DNA from 3 places in the Lysobacter sp. Soil_C_59 genome. Region 2 is predicted to be linked to each of the others. Evidence: riboswitches for the same ligand, from Rfam matches in the RefSeq annotation. Region 2 holds a riboswitch; each other region holds the start of a gene.
The links. Region 2 has a riboswitch for cobalamin ahead of btuB (TonB-dependent vitamin B12 receptor). Riboswitches for the same ligand answer to the same signal wherever they lie in the genome.
Positions count from the first base shown of each region.

Region 1: another riboswitch for cobalamin. It lies ahead of metE (5-methyltetrahydropteroyltriglutamate--homocysteine S-methyltransferase); the one in region 2 lies ahead of btuB (TonB-dependent vitamin B12 receptor).
Region 3: another riboswitch for cobalamin. It lies ahead of AC3A3Q_RS12880 (ribonucleoside-diphosphate reductase subunit alpha); the one in region 2 lies ahead of btuB (TonB-dependent vitamin B12 receptor).

Region 1 covers NZ_JBDGKK010000006.1:66,348-72,902, forward strand. Annotated here, with positions in the region: gene AC3A3Q_RS12855 (group III truncated hemoglobin) at 208-618, shown strand; gene AC3A3Q_RS12860 (glycosyltransferase family 39 protein) at 615-2,126, opposite strand; gene metE (5-methyltetrahydropteroyltriglutamate--homocysteine S-methyltransferase) at 2,252-4,528, opposite strand; cobalamin riboswitch at 4,716-4,894, opposite strand; gene AC3A3Q_RS12870 (acyl-CoA thioesterase) at 4,970-5,377, opposite strand; gene AC3A3Q_RS12875 (ribonucleotide-diphosphate reductase subunit beta) at 5,364-6,374, opposite strand.
Region 2 covers NZ_JBDGKK010000004.1:302,452-309,006, reverse strand. Annotated here, with positions in the region: gene AC3A3Q_RS10660 (efflux RND transporter periplasmic adaptor subunit) at 1-803, opposite strand, end outside; gene bioD (dethiobiotin synthase) at 963-1,652, opposite strand; gene AC3A3Q_RS10650 (GAF domain-containing protein) at 1,716-2,201, shown strand; gene AC3A3Q_RS10645 (TfoX/Sxy family protein) at 2,198-2,587, shown strand; cobalamin riboswitch at 2,648-2,879, shown strand; gene btuB (TonB-dependent vitamin B12 receptor) at 3,042-4,907, shown strand; gene AC3A3Q_RS10635 (NAD(P)/FAD-dependent oxidoreductase) at 5,322-6,536, opposite strand; gene AC3A3Q_RS10630 (hypothetical protein) at 6,552-6,555, opposite strand, start outside.
Region 3 covers NZ_JBDGKK010000006.1:73,802-80,356, forward strand. Annotated here, with positions in the region: gene AC3A3Q_RS12880 (ribonucleoside-diphosphate reductase subunit alpha) at 1-1,514, opposite strand, end outside; cobalamin riboswitch at 1,841-2,078, opposite strand; gene AC3A3Q_RS12885 (phosphoglycerate kinase) at 2,240-3,412, shown strand; gene AC3A3Q_RS12890 (DUF3857 domain-containing transglutaminase family protein) at 3,479-5,515, shown strand; gene AC3A3Q_RS12895 (tetratricopeptide repeat protein) at 5,512-6,555, shown strand, end outside.

The sequences.
Region 1 (6,555 bases), on a different contig from region 2:
ACATCCTGTCCGGAGGCGGGGCGTGGGCCATCCATGGCCCACTGCTGCGCAATCCCCGACCCGGCGGACGACGCTTCGGCAATTGGCTGCATGGTCTTCGATGACGCCCATCAATCCGTCATCCCCGCGAAGGCGGGGACCCATGGACGTTGTTCCCCCGCATTGGCCACCTTGATTTCAAGGCCGAAAACCCCCAGTTGAAGAGCCATGAGCCACGCCCAACCGCTCGACGAGCAGCAACTCGCAACCCTCGTAGACCGCTTCTACGAGCAGGTCCGAGTCCATCCGGAACTCGGCCCCGTCTTCAACGCCGCCATCGATGACTGGCCCGAGCACAAGCGGTTGCTGACGTCGTTCTGGTCGTCGGTGTTGCTCGGCACCCGCAGCTATCGCGGCCAGCCCATGGCCGCGCACCGGCCGCACCCGATCCGCCCAGAGCATTTCGATCAGTGGCTGGCGCTGTGGCAGAAGACCGCGGACTCACTGCTTGCACCGGAGCATGCGGCGCTGGCCCGCGAACACGCCGAGAAGATTGGCTACAGCCTTCGCTACGGCCTCGGCCTGCAGGAGCGCAAGGGCGCACTGCCACTCGGCGTACCCATTGCCGGAAGCACCTAACCGAACTTCTGCATCTTCGGCCACGCCTGCGGCCACGGAATGCGCAGGTCGCGGCAGATGAAGATGTCGGGGTGTTCTTCCGTTTCCTCGTTGGGCACGTTGTAGCGATTGCGGACCCGGCCGGCGAACTCGCAATGGGCCGGCGCATCGGAGATGCCTTCGGGCGAATCGCCAAGCACGATCACTGTCTGCGGCGGCGTCGCGCCATAGCCCTTGTACCAGTACGAATTGACCGGGCTGATCGCCGTCGGCAGTCCCAGCTTCGGCCCGTACAGATTGATCGCCCCCGCCTCGCCGTAGTTGTTGGTGAACACCGCGGTGTGCGCGCGCTCGGCCGGGGGCAGTGCGTGGTAGATGCGTGCGACTTCCTCCACCAGCTCCGGCCAGCCGATCTGCTCGGCGAAGTTGTCATGCGCGGCGCGGCTGATGCGCCAGCCGGTCGAGTTGACCGGGGCAAACTGCAGGCCGATCAGTCCGCTGCCTATCGCCATCACCGTCACCCACACGGTCAGCAGGGCTGTGCCGGTGAGCGCGTAGCCGGCGCGCAGCGGACCCTGCCGGTGCAGGAACTGTTCGATCGCGACGCAACCGGCCGCGAGCAGCATCGGGTAGGCACCGGCCAGGTAGTAGGAGCGGCCCTGGGCCAGAACGAACAGCAGCAGCGCTACCAGGTACATCCACGCCACGACCGCGTAGCGCCGGCCCGCCTTGGCCAACGTCAGCCACACCAGGCCGGCAAACCAGACCGGCAACGCCATCAGGCCGGCGTTGCCGTACAACTGCTCGACGAGGAAGTCGCGCGTGCGACCGATGCGCACGTCACGCGCATGGATGAACTGCAGGAAATCCAGCGATATGAAGTCGTGCCGCCATTGCCACAGGGCATTGGGCAGGAACAGCAGCAGCGACAGCGCAACTCCGAGCCACAGCCAGCGGCTGCGCAGGTGCGCGCGCAGCGGCGTCGCCAGGGTCGCAACCACTATGCCTGCGACGCAGAACACGATGGTGTACTTGGTCAGCATGCCCAGGCCGATGACCGTGCCGATCGCCAGCCACCAGCGCGAGTCGCCGCTGTTGACCAGCCGCAGTACCAGCCAGGCCAGCAGCACCCACCACAGGTAGTCGAAGCTGACGTACTGCATCAGCCCGCCGGCCACCATCGAGAACGGTGCCAGGGCGGTGAACAGCGCGGCGACTATCTGCGTGGCACGGGTGCCGCCCATCTCGCGCGCGATCAGGCCGGCGAGCACGGCGGCGATGCTCTGCGCGAGCGCCGCGAATACCCGGAAGCCGCTGAGCGAATCACCGAACAGTTCCAGCGAGGTCCGCGCCAGCGCCGGCGTCAGCGGCGGGTAAGCGACGTAGCCCCAGGCAAGACTGCGCGCATCGTCGAGCAGCGCCAGTTCGTCGCGATGGAAGCCGTAATGCTGGTTGCTGAAAAGCCGTAGGACGAACAGCGCGATTGCGATCACGGCGAGCCAGACGACATGGCTGCGGGGCAGGCGCATTGGCATGGCAGCGGCGATTCCCGTTCCGGATGTCGGCTATTTAGTCCTGCGTTTGGCCCAGATGCAATGGAGGAATGGCGCAATGGAGGCCGCCCGACCCATGGGGGCGGGCGGCTCCATGGCCGTCAGGCCGTGGCCAGCCCCTGGCGCAGTTCGCGCGTGGCCTGGACCATCGCGCTCAGTGCCTTTCGCACCTCCGGCCAGCCGCGCGTCTTCAGGCCGCAGTCCGGGTTGACCCACAGCTGCGCCGCCGGGATCACCTGCAACGCCTTGTCCAGCAGTTCGCCTATCTCGGCGGGCGACGGCACGCGCGGGGCGTGGATGTCATACACGCCCGGACCGATGCCGTTGGGGTAGCGGAACCGGGCGAAGGCATCGAGCAGTTCCATCCGCGAGCGCGAGGTCTCGATCGAGATCACGTCGGCGTCGAGCGCGGCGACCGCGTCGATGATGTCGTTGAACTCGGCGTAGCACATGTGGGTATGGATCTGCGTGGTGTCCGCCACCGCGGCGGCGGCGAGGCCGAACGCCTCCACTGCCCAGTCCAGATAGTGCGGCCAGTCCTCGCGCCGCAACGGCAGGCCTTCGCGCAAGGCCGGCTCGTCGATCTGGATGATGGCGATGCCGGCCGCTTCCAGCTCGAGCACTTCATCGCGCAGGGCCAGCGCGATCTGCCGGCAGGTGTCGGCGCGCGGCTGGTCGTCGCGCACGAACGACCACTGCAGGATGGTCACCGGCCCGGTCAGCATGCCCTTCACCGGGTACTGCGTGCGCGACTGTGCGTAGCGGGTCCACTCCACGGTCATCGCGCGTGGCCGGCTGACGTCGCCATACAGCACCGGCGGCTTCACGCAGCGCGAGCCGTAGCTTTGCACCCAGCCGTGCGAGGTGAAGGCAAAGCCGTCGAGCTGCTCGCCGAAGTACTCGACCATGTCGTTGCGTTCGAACTCGCCGTGCACCAGCACGTCCAGGCCGATCGCTTCCTGCTCGCGCAGGCAGTTGTCGATCTCGCGCTCGAGGAACAGGCGGTAGCCGGCGTCATCGAGCTTGCCGGCCTTGTGGTCGGCGCGTGCCTTGCGCACCAGCGACAGCTGCGGGAACGAACCGATGGTGGTGGTCGGCAGTGGTGGCAACGCGAGGCGTTCGTGTTGCAGGCGCGCGCGCTGCGGGTAGGGCGTGGTGCGCTGGCTCATCGCCGGCAGCAGGCCGGCCAGTCGCGCGCGTACTGTCGCGTTGCTCAGTTCCGGAGCGTTGCGGTGTGCCGTGCGCGCGACCTGTGCGCTGGCAATCGCTGCCACGGCAGTGGCCTCGCCGGCATGGGCATCGGCGAGCAGTCGCAACTCCTCCAGCTTCTGGCGGGCGAACGCCATGCCACCGCGCAGGGGTTGTTGCAGCTTGCGCTCCAGGTCCAGGTCGATCGGCACGTGCAGCAGGGAGCACGACGGCGCCAGCCATCGCACGCGCGCACCAGCCGTGCTTGCAAGCGCCAGCGCCGCATAGAGGTCGGTACGCCATACGTTGCGTCCATCGACGACGCCAAGGCTGAGCGAACGCTCGGCCGGCCAGGCTTCAAGCACTCGCGCGAGCTGTTGCGGCGCACGTGCCAGGTCGATGTGCAGCGCATCCACGGGCAGCCCGGCGACCAGTTCGAGGTTGTCGCCCAGATCGCCGAAGTAGGTCGCGAGGAGGATCTGCGGAACGTCGGCGGCGGCCAGTGTGGCGAATGCGCGACGATAGGCATCGCGGTCTGCCTCGCCCAGGTCGAGCACCAGGCACGGTTCGTCGATCTGCACCCACGACGCACCGGCGGCCTTCAACTGCGCAAGCAGTTGCACGTACGCCGGAAGCAGCTTGTCGATCAGTTCGAGCGGGCAGCCGCCGTCTTCGCGCTTGCCCAGCTTGAGGAACGACACCGGGCCGAGCAGCACGGGGCGCGCCTCCAGTCCAAGTGCGCGGGCTTCAAGCAGTTCGGCCAGCGGCTTGTCGCCGCGAAGGCGGAAACGCTGCTCGAGCTGGAACTGCGGCACGAGGTAGTGGTAGTTGCTGTCGAACCACTTGGTCATCTCCAGCGCGTGCAGGTCGTGGTGGCCGTCCTGCAGGCCGCGGGCAAGGGCGAAGTAGCCGTCCAGCGGGTCCGCCTCGAACACGTCCCGGTGCGATGGCGGGATGGCGTCGAACAGGACCGCGGTGTCGAGCACGTGGTCGTACAGGGAGAAGTCGTTGCACGGGACGACATCGACGCCGGCATCGCGTGCCAGCTGCCAGTGCCGGGCACGCAGTTCGCGTGCGGTTGCATGAAGGTCCGCCGATGTCGTCTGGCCTTTCCAGAACGATTCGAGGGCCTGCTTGAGCTCGCGTCGCGCGCCGATGCGCGGGAAGCCGAGGTGGGTTACCTGAGTCATGGTGATGATGTACCTGCGATGCGTTATGCATGACGCAGGGCAACGAAGGAGGGCACGGCCACGCGCCGACGCCGCGAACGGCGCCGGAAGAAGACCAGCCTTCGACCTTCGCCCCCGCGGGCGAACCGGCCGCGCGGCGCGAGCCGTGCGGTCGGGGGTCGGACGGAGGGCGGACCCTCCGGTCGGGGCAGGTCTTCGGGCTCGTGGGCGCGGGGACACGAGGTCCCCACCTACTGGCCACCGCTTCCCGGGCAAAGCCCAGTGCATGGATGGCGGTCGTTCCCATATACCGCTGCGGGGCAGCTCCGGAATTGGACTGGCGTCCGTACCGGATTCCCTCTGGCGCCGCCGGTTGCCCGGCGGTGCTTGTCACATCGCTCCATCTTTATGAAGCGATGATCACCACGACGGCGCTAACGTTAGCCCCGTCGGCAGGAGGCGTCAATCGGCCGATGGCACCAGGGCGGGGACCGGCGTCGGCTGGCCGTGCATGTCCAGCGCGACCATGGTGAAGCGGCCGCGCGTGGCCAGCTGGATGTCGCCGGTCATCAGGTCCTCCCGATGCATGTCGACTTCCACCTGCAGCGAGCTGCGGCCGGTGGCGACCACGCGTGCGACCAGCTCGACCAGCGCGCCCTTGGGCACGGCGACGTGGAAGTCGATCTGTTCCGAGCGCGCCGTGACCACGGTGCTGCGCGCATAGCGCGAGGCGGCGACGAAGGCGGCCTTGTCCATCCACGCCAGCGCCTGGCCGCCGAACAGCGTGCCCAGGTGGTTGGTGTGGTCGGGGAACACTATCTCCGTCATGCGCGCTTCGATGGGAGGCGCAGCCGCTTCAGAACGCGGCATCGAAGGCGACCTCGCCCTGCACGCCCACCTGGTACGCGGAGACGCGACGCTCGAAGAAGTTGGTCACTTCCTGCACGTCCTGCAGGTCCATGAAGGCGAACGGGTTGGTCGCGCCGAAATGGCGCGGCATGCCCAACTGCGCGAGGCGCTGGTCGGCGCAGTACTGCAGGTACTGGCGCATGTCCTTCGGCGACAGGCCGGCGACGCCGCCCGACAGAACGTCCTGGGCGAACTGCATTTCGCACTCCACCGCTTCCTCCAGCATCTGCACGACCTGGCGCTGCAGTTCGTCGTCGAACAGTTCCGGCTGCTCGCTGCGCGCGGTGCGGATCACCTCGAAGGCGAAGGCCATGTGGCAGCTCTCGTCGCGGAACACCCAGTTGGTGCCCGAGGCCAGGCCGTGCAGCAGGCCGCGCGAACGCAGGTAGTAGACGTAGGCGAAGGCGGCGAAGAAGAACAGGCCTTCGATGCAGCAGGCGAAGCAGATCAGGTTCAGCAGGAACTGGCGGCGCTGCTCCGTCGTCTCGATGCGGCGGATGTCCTGGATCGAGTCGATCCACTTGAAGCAGAACTCGGCCTTGGCACGAATGGACGGGATGTTCTGCACGGCATCGAACGCCTTGGCGCGCGCGACCGGGTCGGGCAGGTAGGTGTCGAGCAGGGTCAGGTAGAACTGCACGTGCAGCGCTTCCTCGTACAGCTGCCGCGACAGGTACATGCGCGCCTCGGGCGCGTTGATGTGCTGGTAGAGGTTCAGCACCAGGTTGTTGGCGACGATGCTGTCGCCGGTGGCGAAGAACGCCACCAGACGCTCGATCAGATGACGCTCGGCCGGCCCAAGCTTGTGCTTGAGGTCGTTGACGTCGAGCGAGAAGTCGACCTCTTCGACGGTCCAGGTGTTGCGGATCGCGTCGCGGTACATCTCGTAGAACTGCGGGTAGCGCATCGGCCGCAGGGTGAGGTCGAAGCCGGGGTCGAGCAGGCGTATGTCGGACATGGTGTTGCCTCGGTGGACCTTGCCCTTCAGAGGCGTTCGACGCTGCGTTCCGCGGGGGGAGGGAGGCAGTTCGCGCGTCGCACGCCGGCTGAAGGGAAGGTTCTTGTGGGGCGGTGGCAATGGCCACCGCCGAAGACATCGTCATCCCCGCGAAGGCGGGAACCCAGTGACTTTGCTGCAG
Region 2 (6,555 bases):
GCGATCGCACCCGTTGCCGGATCGACCACGTCGCCGGAGAAGTCCATGGTGCCGGTGCGCTGGTAGACGCTGCCGTCGGGCAGCACCACCTGCACTTGGCCCTCGCCGGTGCCGGCGCCGGTGCGGGCGCGACGGATCTGCTCGAGCTCGGTGACGCTGACCGAGAAATTCACGTACAGCGGATCGATCTGGTCGACGGTGGTCAGCAGCGTCGCCGTGTCCTGGCCGACCAGTGCGCCTTCGGTGACCTGCTGCTTGCCGGCGCGACCGCTGATCGGCGCGCGCACGGTGGCGTAGCCCAGGTTGATGCGTGCATCGGTCAACGCGGCCTGGGCCTGCTTGACCGCGGCGCTGGCGCTGCGTTCGGCGGCAAGGGCGTTGTCGAGGTCGGACTGCGAGACGAACTTCTGCGGTGCCAGGCGACGGGCGCGGTCTGCGGCCGACTTGGCGTTTGCGTATGTCGCTTCAGCCGCCGCGAGCGCGGCCTGGGACTGGCCCGTCGACGCCTTCAGCTGGTCGGGATCGATCTGGAACAGCACCTGGCCCGCCTTCACGTCGGTGCCTTCGTCGTACAGGCGCTGCTTGAGCACGCCCGGCACGCGGGCGCGCACGTCGGCGCTACGGAATGCGGCCAGACGGCCGACGAGGTCCTTCTGCAGCGGCACGTTGCCGGGTTGCAGTTTGACCACGCCGACTTCCGGAGGAGGCATGCCGCCCCCCTGTGCCTGATCCTTACCGCCACAGGCGGTGAGTGCGAGGGCCAACGCGGCGGCCATTGCCACCGAGCGCGGGTTCTTGACCATGGGGGAGGACTCCGATTCCGTCATGTACGAGCGATGATGCTCAGATTGGTTTAATTCCTATACCGCCCAGTCTAGCATTCTGAGTTTTCCGCCCACCCCCCAGAAGTCACACGCGGGGTAATCACGCCGGATCAGGCACAAGAAGGCCCGCGGAGCGTTTCAAGCGCTGGTCGGCGCAAGCAGGTGCGCCAGTGCGGCGGGATCGGGCCGATCGCGGAACGGCAGGCGTCCCCAGCAAGGTATCGGCAAACGGTGGCGTAGCAGCGTGAAGTTGTCGTCGGCGCGCGCCATGTGCGGATCGATGTCGTTGGCGATCCAGCCAGCCAGGCGCAATCCATCGGCAGCAATCGCGCGCGCGGTCAGACGTGCGTGGTTGATGCAACCCAGGCGCAGGCCGACCACCATCACCACCGGCACATCCAGCGCGCGTACCAGGTCGGCCTGGTCGAGATCGGTCGACAGCGGTGCGGCCCAGCCGCCGACGCCCTCCACCACGACCGCATCGGCCATCGCCGACAAGCGTGCATGCGCATCCAGGATCGGCTGCAGCTGCACCGTCACGCCGGCATCGGCCGCGGCAAGTTCCGGTGCCAGCGGCTGCAGCAGCGCATAGGGATTGACGTCGTCATAGGCCGGGCGTGGCTCGCTGGCCGCCTGCAGCAACAGTGCATCTTCATTGCGCAGACCGTCTGCGGTGACCTCGCAGCCGCTGGCGAGCGGCTTCATGCCGACCACACGCAGGCCGCGCGCGCGCAGCGCGTGCAGCAGGGTCGCACTGGCCAGTGATTTACCGATGCCGGTATCGGTGCCGGTGACGAACCAGCCGACATGGCCCTGGGGCCTGTTCATCGCCGGATCGTCCCTCGCAAGCTCAGGGGCCGCACGCTGGTAGACTGCGGGAAAGAGGCATTTATGTTCACCAGCGAAAGTCTAAGCGGGCCCAAGCCCGAACAGTACGCACAGTTGCTCGAGCAGGCGCGGGCGCTGGTGCACGGCGAACGCGACCGTGTGGCCAACGCCGCCAATCTCTCGGCCCTGGTGTACCACTCCCTGCCCGGCCTGAACTGGGTCGGTTTCTACCTGTTCGACGGCACCGAACTGGTGGTCGGACCGTTCCAGGGACTGCCGGCCTGCATCCGGATTCCGCTCGACAAGGGCGTCTGCGGGGCCGCCGCGACCACCCGCCAGACCCAGCGGATCGCCGATGTCCACGCCTTCCCTGGCCACATTGCGTGCGATTCTGCGTCTAACTCAGAACTGGTCGTGCCACTTGTGGGGGGGGATGGCCAGCTGATCGGCGTGTTCGATCTGGACAGCCCGCACTTCGACCGCTTCGACGCCGACGACCAGCGCGGCCTGGAGGCGATTGCGCAGGCCTTCGTGGAGTCGCTGGCATGAGTATCGGGAAGAACGGGGAAAAGGGCGGCGACAAGCTGCGCAACATCGGTCCCAAGTCGGCGGCCTGGCTGCGCCAGGTGGGCCTGCGCTCGCGCGAGGACCTGACCGCGGTCGGGACCGTCGAGGCGTTCATGCGCGTCAAGCGCGCCGGCTTCAAGCCGACGTTGAACCTGCTGTACGCCATCGAAGGCGCGCTGCAGGACTGCCATTGGCAGGAGATCTCCGACGAGCGTCGCGCCGAACTGATCGCCGCCACCGAAGCGGCGATCGCCCTGCTGCCGCCGCCGCGCTACCGCCCGCCGGCAGGCCCGGTGACGACGACCCAGGTTGCCGAGGAAACGATGGCGATGCCGTCGCTGCTGGATGAGCCGGCGGATCGGGACTGAGCAACGTCCTTGGATCCCCGCCTTCGCGGGGATGACGGTGAGGCGGGGAAAAATCGCGTAGACTGCGCCCCGCTTCGAGGTGACCCGGCGGCGTCCTGCCGGCGGGTTGAAACGGGAAGCCGGTGACGTCCCTCCGCTCAAGATGGGTGGGATCATTCCGGCACTGCCCCCGCAACGGTAAGCGAGTACAAGCGCTGCATCCGCCACTGTGCATGTCACGGGAAGGCGCGGCGCCGGAGAGCACAGCCCTCCACTCGCGAGTCCGGAGACCGGCCTGGAAGCAGGGTCACGCCTGCACATGACTGTGCGGCCGTGCCCACCCCTGGTTGCGATGCGGAGGGCATCGCGGCGGCGACGTTGGCGCCGTGCGCCCACACCGCAGCCCCGTGCACTCTCCTTTCGCGACTGTCCCAGTTGCCCGTCACGGCCCGAGCCGTGCGTTGGAGATTCCTCGATGCAATTGCGTAATCTGTCCCTTGCCGTCGCGTGCCTGCTGGCCGCACCCGCGCTCGCCCATGCGCAGGACGGCACTGCCCCGACCAACCTTGACCAGGTCATCGTCACCGCCAACCGCACTGCGATCAGCGTCAACGACGCGCTGGCACCGGTCGAGGTCATCGACGCCGAACAGATCCGCCACAGCCAGGCGCGCTCGCTGCCCGACCTGCTGCGCGGCCGCGCCGGCATCTCGATGTCCAACCAGGGCGGCAGCGGCAAGCTGACCACGCTGTTCCTGCGCGGCGCCGAATCCGACCACGTGCTGGTGCTGGTCGACGGCATCCGCGTCGGCTCGGCGACTTCGGGCCTGACCGCGTTCCAGGACCTGCCGATCGAAATGATCGACCGCGTCGAGATCGTCCGTGGCCCGCGTTCGAGCCTGTACGGCGCCGACGCCATCGGCGGCGTGATCCAGGTGTTCACCCGCCGCGACAAGCAGGCCTTCGCACCGCGCGTGCGCTTCGACGGCGGCAGCAACGACACCCTCGGTTACGGCGTCGGTTTCGGCGGCAGCAATGACCGCGGCTGGTTCGGTGCCGACTACCAGCACACCCGCACCAGCGGCATCAACGCCTGCAACGGCTTCTTCGACCCGGCGACCTTCGACGGCGCCGGTTGCTTCATCGCCATGGATTCGCAGCCCGACCGCGACGGCTACGAGAAGGATGCGCTGTCGCTGCGCGGCGGCATCAACCTGACCGAGCAGTGGAGCGTGGAAGGCCACGCGCTGCGCAACGAAGGCGACAACGAATTCGACGGCGACTTCACCGACCGTGCCGAAACCGTGCAGCAGGTCATCGGCGGCAAAGTGCGCTGGCATCCGTCCGACCGCGTCGACGTGCACCTGACCGCCGGCCGCAACGTCGACTCGTCCGACAACTTCCTCGGCGACACCTACCTCGACTTCTTCAGCACCAACCGCGACAGCGCGACGCTGCAGGGCGACTTCGGCATCGCCGCCGGCCAGCTGGTCAGCGTTGGCCTGGACTGGCTCAACGACAGCGTCGAGAGCACCACGCCGTACGACGAGGACGAGCGCGACAACAAGGCCGCGTTCGTGCAGTACCAAGGCAAGTTCGGCGCGCAGTCGATCGAAGCCAGCGTGCGCCGCGACGACAACGAGCAGTTCGGCGGCCACACCACCGGCGGTGCCGCCTGGGGCCTGGTGTTCGCCGACAACTGGCGCGTCACCGCCGGCTACGGCAGCGCATTCAAGGCACCGACCTTCAACGAGCTGTACTTCCCGTTCTTCGGCAACCCGAACCTGCGCCCGGAAGACTCCGAGACCTGGGAGCTGGGCCTGGCCTTCCTGGGTGACGGTTTCAACGTCCACCTCGACACCTTCAGCACCGACGTCGACGACCTGATCGCGTTCGATGCGGCGATCAACCTGCCCAACAACGTCGAGAAGGCGCGCATGCAGGGCGCCGAGCTGTCGGCCGACACCACGATCGCCGACTGGACCATCAACGGTGCGATCAGCTACCTCGACACCGAGAACCGCCGCGGTTTCTACGAGGGCAATGACTTGGCCCGCCGTGCGAAGAACAGTGCCCGCCTCGACGTCGACCGCGCCTTCGGTGCGTTCCGCTTCGGCCTGACCGCGGTCGGCGAAGGATCGCGCTTCGATGACGTCGCCAACACTCGCCGCCTCGGCGGCTACGGCACGCTCGACCTGCGCGCCGAGTACGCCATCACCCAGGACCTGACGTTGCAGGCGCGCGTGGCGAACGTGTTCGACCGCGATTACGAGACGGTGGCGTTCTACAACCAGCCAGGGCGTGAGTGGTTCCTGACGCTGCGCTACGCGCCGGTGAACTGAGGCGTCGGCTCGACCCAGGAAAAGGCCCGGCAATGCCGGGCCTTTTCTTGCGTGGGTGGCTGGCTGGTGGAGGAGGTGGGGTGTATTCCGCGAACCTCCGCTTCGCTCCGTTTATTGTTCGCGAAATACACCCCACCCCCTCCTTGCGGAAGCTGTCGTTGTTTTGTTGACTTCGACTGTTAGCGAGAGCGCATTGCGCGCGTAAAGGTGGTGCACGGGTCGGACTCGGCCTGCCACGGCCCTGGACGGTGTCCGTGCCCTCGCTCATTCGCACGTCTGCTCGGTGAGCTCGGTCCCGGACGCCCGCGAAAGGAATTGGTTGTTCCAAACCCACTCGCGCTGTTGAGGCCCTCTCCCCTTGTGGGAGAGGAGTTGGGGAGAGGGGGCGCCGGAGACCGTGAAATGCACGCTCGATCAACGCATCCGATCGAACGAATACAAGGCCGCGAGCGGATGCCGCCGCCGCTTGATGGCAGCTCGGATCAGATCGCGCCCAACCATCGAGTACGTGATGCCGTTGCCGCCGTAGGCCATGGCGAACAGCACGCGCGGGCCCCACTGCCGGTTCGCACCCATGAACGGCAGTCCGTCCTTTGTCTCGGCGAAGGTGCCTGCCCACGAGAACGCGGGTATCAATGGCTTCAGCTGCGGGAACAGGCCCGACAGCTTCTCCATCAGCTTGCGCGACTTCTTTCCGACGCGGCCATCGCGTCGTGCCGGGATGTCCACCGCATCGTCCTCGCCGCCGACGATCACGCGGCAGTCGGGCGTGGTGCGCAGGTAGAGGTATGGCCTCGCGGTCTCCCACATCACCGTGCGCCGCATTGATGCCAGGACCCCAGGGTCCAACGGATCGGAAATGAATGCATAGCTGCTGCGATTGCTGGCGAAGCGCCGGTCGAGCCACTGCTGCGACGCATAGCCCGCCGCAACCACTACATGCCCGGCGCGGATGCGCAGGCCATCGCCCGTGACCAGATCCACCTTGCGCGCCGACGGCTCGATGCGCTCGACGCAGGTGCGGTCGAACACCTGCGCACCCTGCCCCTGCAGTGCGCGGAACAGCCGGTAAGTCAACCGGTACGGGTCGATGCTGGCCGCCGGCGTACTCACAATCGCCGCCGGCGCGCGGAACCCGAAGCGCTCCAGCAGTTCCTCCGGCTCCAGCCATTCGACATCGAAACCGTGCTCCGCGCGCAGGTCGAACTCGCTGCGGAGCTTGCGCCGATGCCAGGCGCGGCTGGCGTAGTACACGCTCTGCACACGCTCGAAGCCGACATCGCGCAGGCGACGCGACAGCGTCTCCAGCTCACCGATGGTTTCTGCAGAGGCGCGGTACGACTTCAGTGCCTCTGAAATGCCGTACTGCTTGGCCAGATCGCCCAGCGTCACGTCGCTCTCGTACTGCAGCAGCGCGGTGCTCGCCGCGGTGCTCCCCCAGCCGATGTCGCGCTGCTCCAGCACAACGACCTCGTGGCCGTCCTCGACCAGCGCGTCGGCGATCAGGGCGGCAGTCACGCCGCCGCCGATGATCGCCACGTCACAGCGGACGTCCGCTTCAAGCCGCGGAAAGGCGTACATCAGGCCGTTGCTGACGGCCCAGTACGGGTAACCGCTCTTGAGGTCCAGGCTCTTGAGCCCCAATCAG
Region 3 (6,555 bases), on a different contig from region 2:
ACCGGGCGCCACTTGAGGTTGGCGCGGCGCGCGGTCTCGATCGGGTAGAAGTTCAGGTCGATCACGCGGTCGAGCTGGCGCACGGCAAGGCGTACGGTCTCGGCAAGCTTCTCGAAGTCGAAGCGTCCGTCTTCGCCATGCACCGGGCCTTCGGAGAAGAGTTCAACGTGATGCGACAGGTTGATCGAGCCCAGGTTGCACACCGCGGTCTCGTCCTGCGAAGTGACTTCCAGGATCTCGGTGCAAAGGTTCGACAGGTGCACCACGTTGCCTTCGCGCAGGGTCTGGTTGCAGGCGCGGTTGGACTTGTCCTTGAAGTTCATCCAGCCGTTGCCGGTCTGCGCCAGCGTGCGCACCATGCGGCTGTACAGCTCGCGTGCCTTGACGGTGCGCGCCGCCAGGCCGGCCACTTCGGCGGCGTGGTAGGCGCGATCGAAGGCTTCGCCCCACAGGTCGGTCAGCTGCGGCACCCTGGCCGGGTCGAACAGCGACCAGTCGCCGTCGGCCTCGACGCGGCGCATGAACTCGTCGGGGATCCAGTTGGCCAGGTTGAGGTTGTGCGTGCGCCGCGCCTCGTCACCGGTGTTGTCGCGCAGTTCCAGGAACTCCTCGACGTCGGCGTGCCACGGCTCCAGGTACACGCAGGCCGCGCCCTTGCGCTTGCCGCCCTGGTTGACCGCGGCGACCGAGGCATCGAGCGTCTTCAGCCACGGCACGATGCCGTTGCTCAGGCCGTTGGTGGAGCGGATAAGCGAACCGCGCGAGCGGATGCGGGTGTAGCTCAGGCCGATGCCGCCGCTGAACTTGCTCAGCTTGGCCACGTCCATGTAACGCTTGTAGATGCTTTCCAGCGAGTCTTCCGGCGAGTCGAGCAGGAAGCAGCTCGACAGCTGTTCGTGCGTGGTGCCGGAGTTGAACAACGTCGGCGAGCTGGGGATGTAGTCCAGCTGCGCCATGCGCCGGTACAGCGCCAACGCGTCGCTGACGTCCTCGCTCAGTGCGCAGGCGATGCGCAGGAAGAACTGTTGCGGCGTTTCTATTACCGTACGCGCGGTCGGGTGGCGCAGCAGGTAACGGTCGTAGAGCGTGCGCAGGCCGAAATAATCGAAACGCTGGTTGAGGGTCGGGTCGATCGCGTCGTTGAGCTTGCGCGCGTTGGCCTGGACGAAGGTCAGCAGGCGCTCGTTGATCAGGCCCAGGTCGAAGCCACGCTGCACCGACTGCGAGAACGCATGGATCTCGATGCCGGCGACTTCCTTCTCGATCACGCCGGCGAGCAGGCGCGCGGCGAGGCGGCCGTATTCGGGTTCTTCGGCGGTGAGCAGGGCGGCGGTGCGGATCGACAGTTCGTCGAGCTCGCGCGTGGTCGCGCCGTCGTACAGGCCGGAGATGGTGCGGGTGGCCACGCGCATCGGATCGACGGCGAACAGGCCTTCGCAGTTGCGCGTCACCGCGCGCACGATCTTGTTGAGGTCGACCGGGTCGCGGCGGCCATTGCGCTTGGTCACCGTCATGGTGAGGTTGGCGGCCGGCGGGGTCAGGGTGAAGCCGGCGGACTCGATCTGTGCAGTGGCGGCTGCATGGGGACTGACGGCAGGCTTGCTCGCGGCAGGCGCGTCGGTGGTGGTGGTCATGGTGGTAGCTCCGGTGCGTGGGCGCACGGCTCGTTGACCTTCCCTCGAAGGCAACGTGGCGCGGGTTCCGAAGCGTGCGGTTGCGGCGTCGCGCAGGCCGAGACGGGCCTGTGGTGGCGGGCGCGTTTCTCGAGAGAAAACGGGCGCCACCCTGCGACACCGACCGTCTTCCCTCCGAAGACTCGCTGGCCGGTCACCGCGCGGTGTGCAACGCGCGGCTGTCGGCAGGTCTTCGGGCTCTGGACGCGAGGGCCGGGCGTAAGCCGCTGGCACCTCACCTACTGACCGTCGCTTCCCAGGCCCGTGCCCAGTGCCATGACGGCGTTCGTTTCCACTACCGCTGCGGGGCAGCGCCGGAGTTGGCCGCTCGCTCGTGAGCGTGGCCGCACCGGACTTCCCTTTTAAGCCGACCGCGAGGTCGGCACCGACGGCCACAACATAGTGGGGGTTGGGTGATCCGTCAACGCTAAATGTTGTGGATAAGTTGTGAGTGAGTGCTGGTGCGGATTTGCCGTGCGGGGATGTCGAAGGGAGAATGCGTGGTCGCCAAACCCATCCCCACCCAACCCTCCCCTTGAAGGGGAGGGCTCTAAAGGCCACTGCCCATGTCCATCCTCCGCATGTCCGACCTCGACCTCGCCGGCAAGCGCGTGCTGATCCGCGAAGACCTCAACGTGCCGATCGACGACGGTCGCATCACCTCCGAACAGCGCATCACCGCGGCCGTGCCGACGATGAAGCTGGCGCTGGAAAAGGGTGCCGCGGTGATGGTCACCTCGCACCTGGGCCGGCCGAAGGAAGGCGTGTGGAGCGAGGCAGACTCGCTGGCGCCGGTCGCCAGGCGCCTGTCGGAGCTGCTCGGCATCGACGTGCCGCTCGTGAAGGACTGGGTCGACGGCGTCGACGTCGCACCGGGCCAGCTGGTGCTGCTGGAGAACTGCCGCATGAACGTCGGCGAGGGCAAGGACGACGAGGCGCTGTCGAAGAAGTATGCGGCGCTGTGCGACGTCTACGTCATGGACGCCTTCGGCACCGCCCACCGCGCGCAGGCCTCCACGCACGGCGCGATCCGCTTCGCCAAGCTCGCCGCCGGCGGCCCGCTGCTGATGGCTGAAGTCGACGCGCTGGCCAAGGCGCTCGACAACCCGGCACGTCCGCTGCTGGCGATCGTCGCCGGCTCCAAGGTCTCGACCAAGCTCGAGCTGCTGTCGTCGCTGGTCAGCAAGGTCGACCAGCTGATCGTCGGTGGCGGCATCGCCAACACCTTCATCGCCGCCATGGGCTACGGCGTCGGCAAGTCGCTGGTCGAGAACGACCTGATCGACACCGCGAAGAAGATCATGGCCGACGCCAAGGCGCGCGGCGCCGACATCCCGGTGCCGACCGATGTCGTGGTCGCCCCGGCCTTCGCCGCCGATGCACCGGCCACGGTCAAGGCCGTCGACGCCGTCGGCGCCGACGACATGATCCTCGACATCGGCCCGGACACCGCGGCGCGCTACGCCGAGCTGATCAAGGCCGCCGGCACCGTGGTCTGGAACGGCCCGGTCGGCGTGTTCGAATTCGATGCGTTCGGCAAGGGCACCGAAACCCTCGCGCGTGCGATCGCGTCCAGCAAGGCGTTCTCGATCGCCGGCGGCGGCGACACGCTGGCCGCGGTCGACAAGTACGGCATCGAGCAGGATGTGTCCTACATCTCCACCGGCGGCGGCGCCTTCCTCGAGTTCCTCGAGGGCAAGGAACTGCCGGCCGTGACCGCCCTCAAGGCGCGGGGCTGACCCCCCACCTTCCACCCGCCTCCTGTTCCATTAGTATTCGATGCAGGGGAAAACAGGGGGCGGTGGATGCGTATTGCATGGGGGTTGCTGGCATGGCTGCTGGCTGGTTCGGTGTGCGCGGGCGAGGTCGAGTACCAGCGCGGTGAATTCCGCTTCAAGGTGGCCGATGCGCCTGCCTTCGTGCAGCGCCACGACGTGCCGGCACGGTGGGACGCCAGTGCGCCCGGCGCCAGCGGGGCGCCGTGGCGCTTCTGGCTGTACGACGTGCAGATCGACCATCGCCAGGGCCACGACGATTTCTACGTCGATTACGTCTACGAGGCCAAGGCCGCCTCGTTGCTCGGTGACGCCGGCCGCTTCCAGATCGAGTTCAATCCCGGCTACCAGCAACTGACGATCCATCGCGTCGAACTGCGCCGCGCAGGCAAATGGCAGACCCGACTGGCGCCGGATCGGATCTCGCTGGCACGCCGCGAGAGCGAGTTCGAACAGGACCTGGCAGACGGCGAGGTCACGGCACTGATCGTGCTCGACGATGTCCGCGTCGATGACGTCGTCCGCATCAACTACACCATCACCGGCAGCAACCCGGTGCTGGCCGGCAACACGGTGGACGCACTGACCTTCGGCTGGCGCAGCCCCGTGCTCGACGCGCGCCTGCGCGCGGTCTACGACGGCGGCAGCGAGCTCAACGTGTACCGCGAGAACAATGCGCCGGCGCCGCGGATCGCCCAGGTCGATGGCCGCACCGAGGCGCTGTTCGTCGGTCACGGCGTCCCGGCCTACGTCGACGAAGACAACTACCCGATCTGGTACCAGCCGTTCCCGGTTGCCTGGGTGGCGCGCAAGCGCAGTTGGGGCGACGTGGTGAACTGGGCGCTGCCGCTGTATCCCAAGGCCGGCGCCATGCCGGCCGACCTGGAAGCGAAGATCGGCCAGTGGCGCAAGCTCGGTGATCCCTATGCGCAGGTGAAGGTGGCATTGCGCACCGTGCAGGAGCAGGTGCGCTACTTCGGTGTCGAGATGGGCGAGAACTCGCACCGTCCCACGCCGCCCGCCGACACCTGGACGCGCCGCTACGGCGACTGCAAGGACAAGGCCTACCTGCTGGTGACGCTGCTCGAGCGCATGGGGATCCGCGCCGCACCGGCGCTGGTGTCGACCGCGCGCGGGCGCGCCATCGCCGGCTTCACGCCGGCCGCGTCGGTGTTCAACCACGTGATCGTGCGCGCGCAGGTCGGCGACGACGTGCTGTGGATCGATCCGACACTGACCGCGCAGGGCGGCGATCCGCGCGACAGCGACCAGAGTCTGTACGGCGTGGCGCTTGCCGTCGCCGCCGGTGTCACCGCGCCGGAGACGATCGCGGCACCGAAGAACGCCGACGTGCAGGTGACGGTCAACGAGCATTTCGTTCCCGCTGCCGATGGCCGCGAGGTGATGCTCGACGTCGAGACCACCTACCAGGGCCGCACTGCCGACAACGTCCGCCGGACCTTCGCCGGCCAGCGCATCGAGGAAGTGTCGCGGCGATATTCCGACTACTACCGCCAGCGCTTCGGCGAGGTCGAGGTGGCCACGCCGGCCGTGGTCCAGGACGACCTCGATCGCAACCGCCTGACCCTGATCGAGCGCTACCGCCTGCTCAATCCCTTCGACAGCGAGGACGGCGGCAAGGCGCTGGATGTCTTCGCCGAGGCGCTGGACCGTCCGAGCGCGCTGCCGCCGTCGATGTCGCGCAACGGACCGCTGTTCTTCGCCCAGCCGGTAAGGCTGCGCCACGAGATGCATGTCGACGTGCCCAAGGGCTGGAAGCCGTCCTTCCAGGACGAGTCGTCCAGCCACGCTTCGCCGGGCTTCACCTATCGGCGCGACCTGAAGATCGAAGCCGGCAGGATCAACCTGACGTACGACATGAAGGTGCTCACCACCGACATCAGTGCCGGGCAGGTGCCGGCGCATGTGGCCGAGTTGCGCAAGTTGCGTGACAGCCTGTCGGCACGCCTGCGCTTCCAGTTGCCGCTGGCGCAACAGCGCGAGGATCGCGACCAGCGCCTGAAGTCCCTGCTCAAGTCGGTGATCGCGGAGACACAGACGCCATGACCCGTCGCCTACCCCTGTGCGCATCCTTGCTGCTGGCGTTGAGCCTGCCTGCCACCGCGGCTTCGCCGGCCGCGCCGGCTTTCGATCCGGTCCAGGCCTGGCAGCAGTTCCTCGCCAAGGGCGAACTGGACACCGCGATTGGCGCGTTCGACCTGATGGAAACCGTTGCCTATGACGGCAGCCAGGTCAATGCCGACGCTTGTGTCCAGCACCGCGATGACATCAACAAGGCGATCGCCGTCGCCCCCGTCAGCATCCTGGTCCGGCGTGTCGCCTACCTGTGCGCGGAGTCTGTTTCCGATGACGCCGCGGCCGAGCGCGAGATGACGGCGCTGGCGGCCCTGTCCAGGCATGCCCTGGCGCAGGCCGGCGATTACAACCACCCGATCCGCGTGCTCGGTGCCGCCGACGCCACCGCCCTGGTCAACGCCAGCGGCATGCAGGTGCTGTCGGTGACGTACGAATGGCCACGACCGGAGCGCTATTTCCCGATGGTCGTCGTCGGCTGGGATGCCGAAGCCAAAGTCGAGCGCCATCTCACGTTCGACTTCGTCGACACGATGTACCAGATCGCCCGCGACGAACCCAACCATGGCCTGACCGTGCTGCGCAATGGCCTGGTCGTCAGCATGGTGTCCAGCGGGGACGCCGAGCTTTCCGCGCGCGACATCAAGGCCGTGCGTGATTCGCGCGACAGCGATGGTCTGGATCAGAAGCTGGGCGCATTGCGGCCGGTCGCGCGTGAAGGCGGCCTGCGCGCTGCATTCGAGTGGGTCGAAGTGTGCGGCGCAAAACCGACTGCGTCCTGTGGCGAAGGCTTCGTCGAAGCGGTGCTGCCGCGCGCGGAGCACCAGCAGGCATTGCCGATGGTGCTGCTGGCCTACGCCTATTTGCAGGGCTTTGGCGTCGAGCGCGACGAGGCCGCGGCGTGGGCCCTGCTCGAGGCCGCCGATCGCCGCTGGCCCAACTACGGCGCCACCGCCGAGTTCACCCGGATGTGGATGCGCCTGCACGACGATCCGATCGCCGATGCCGACATG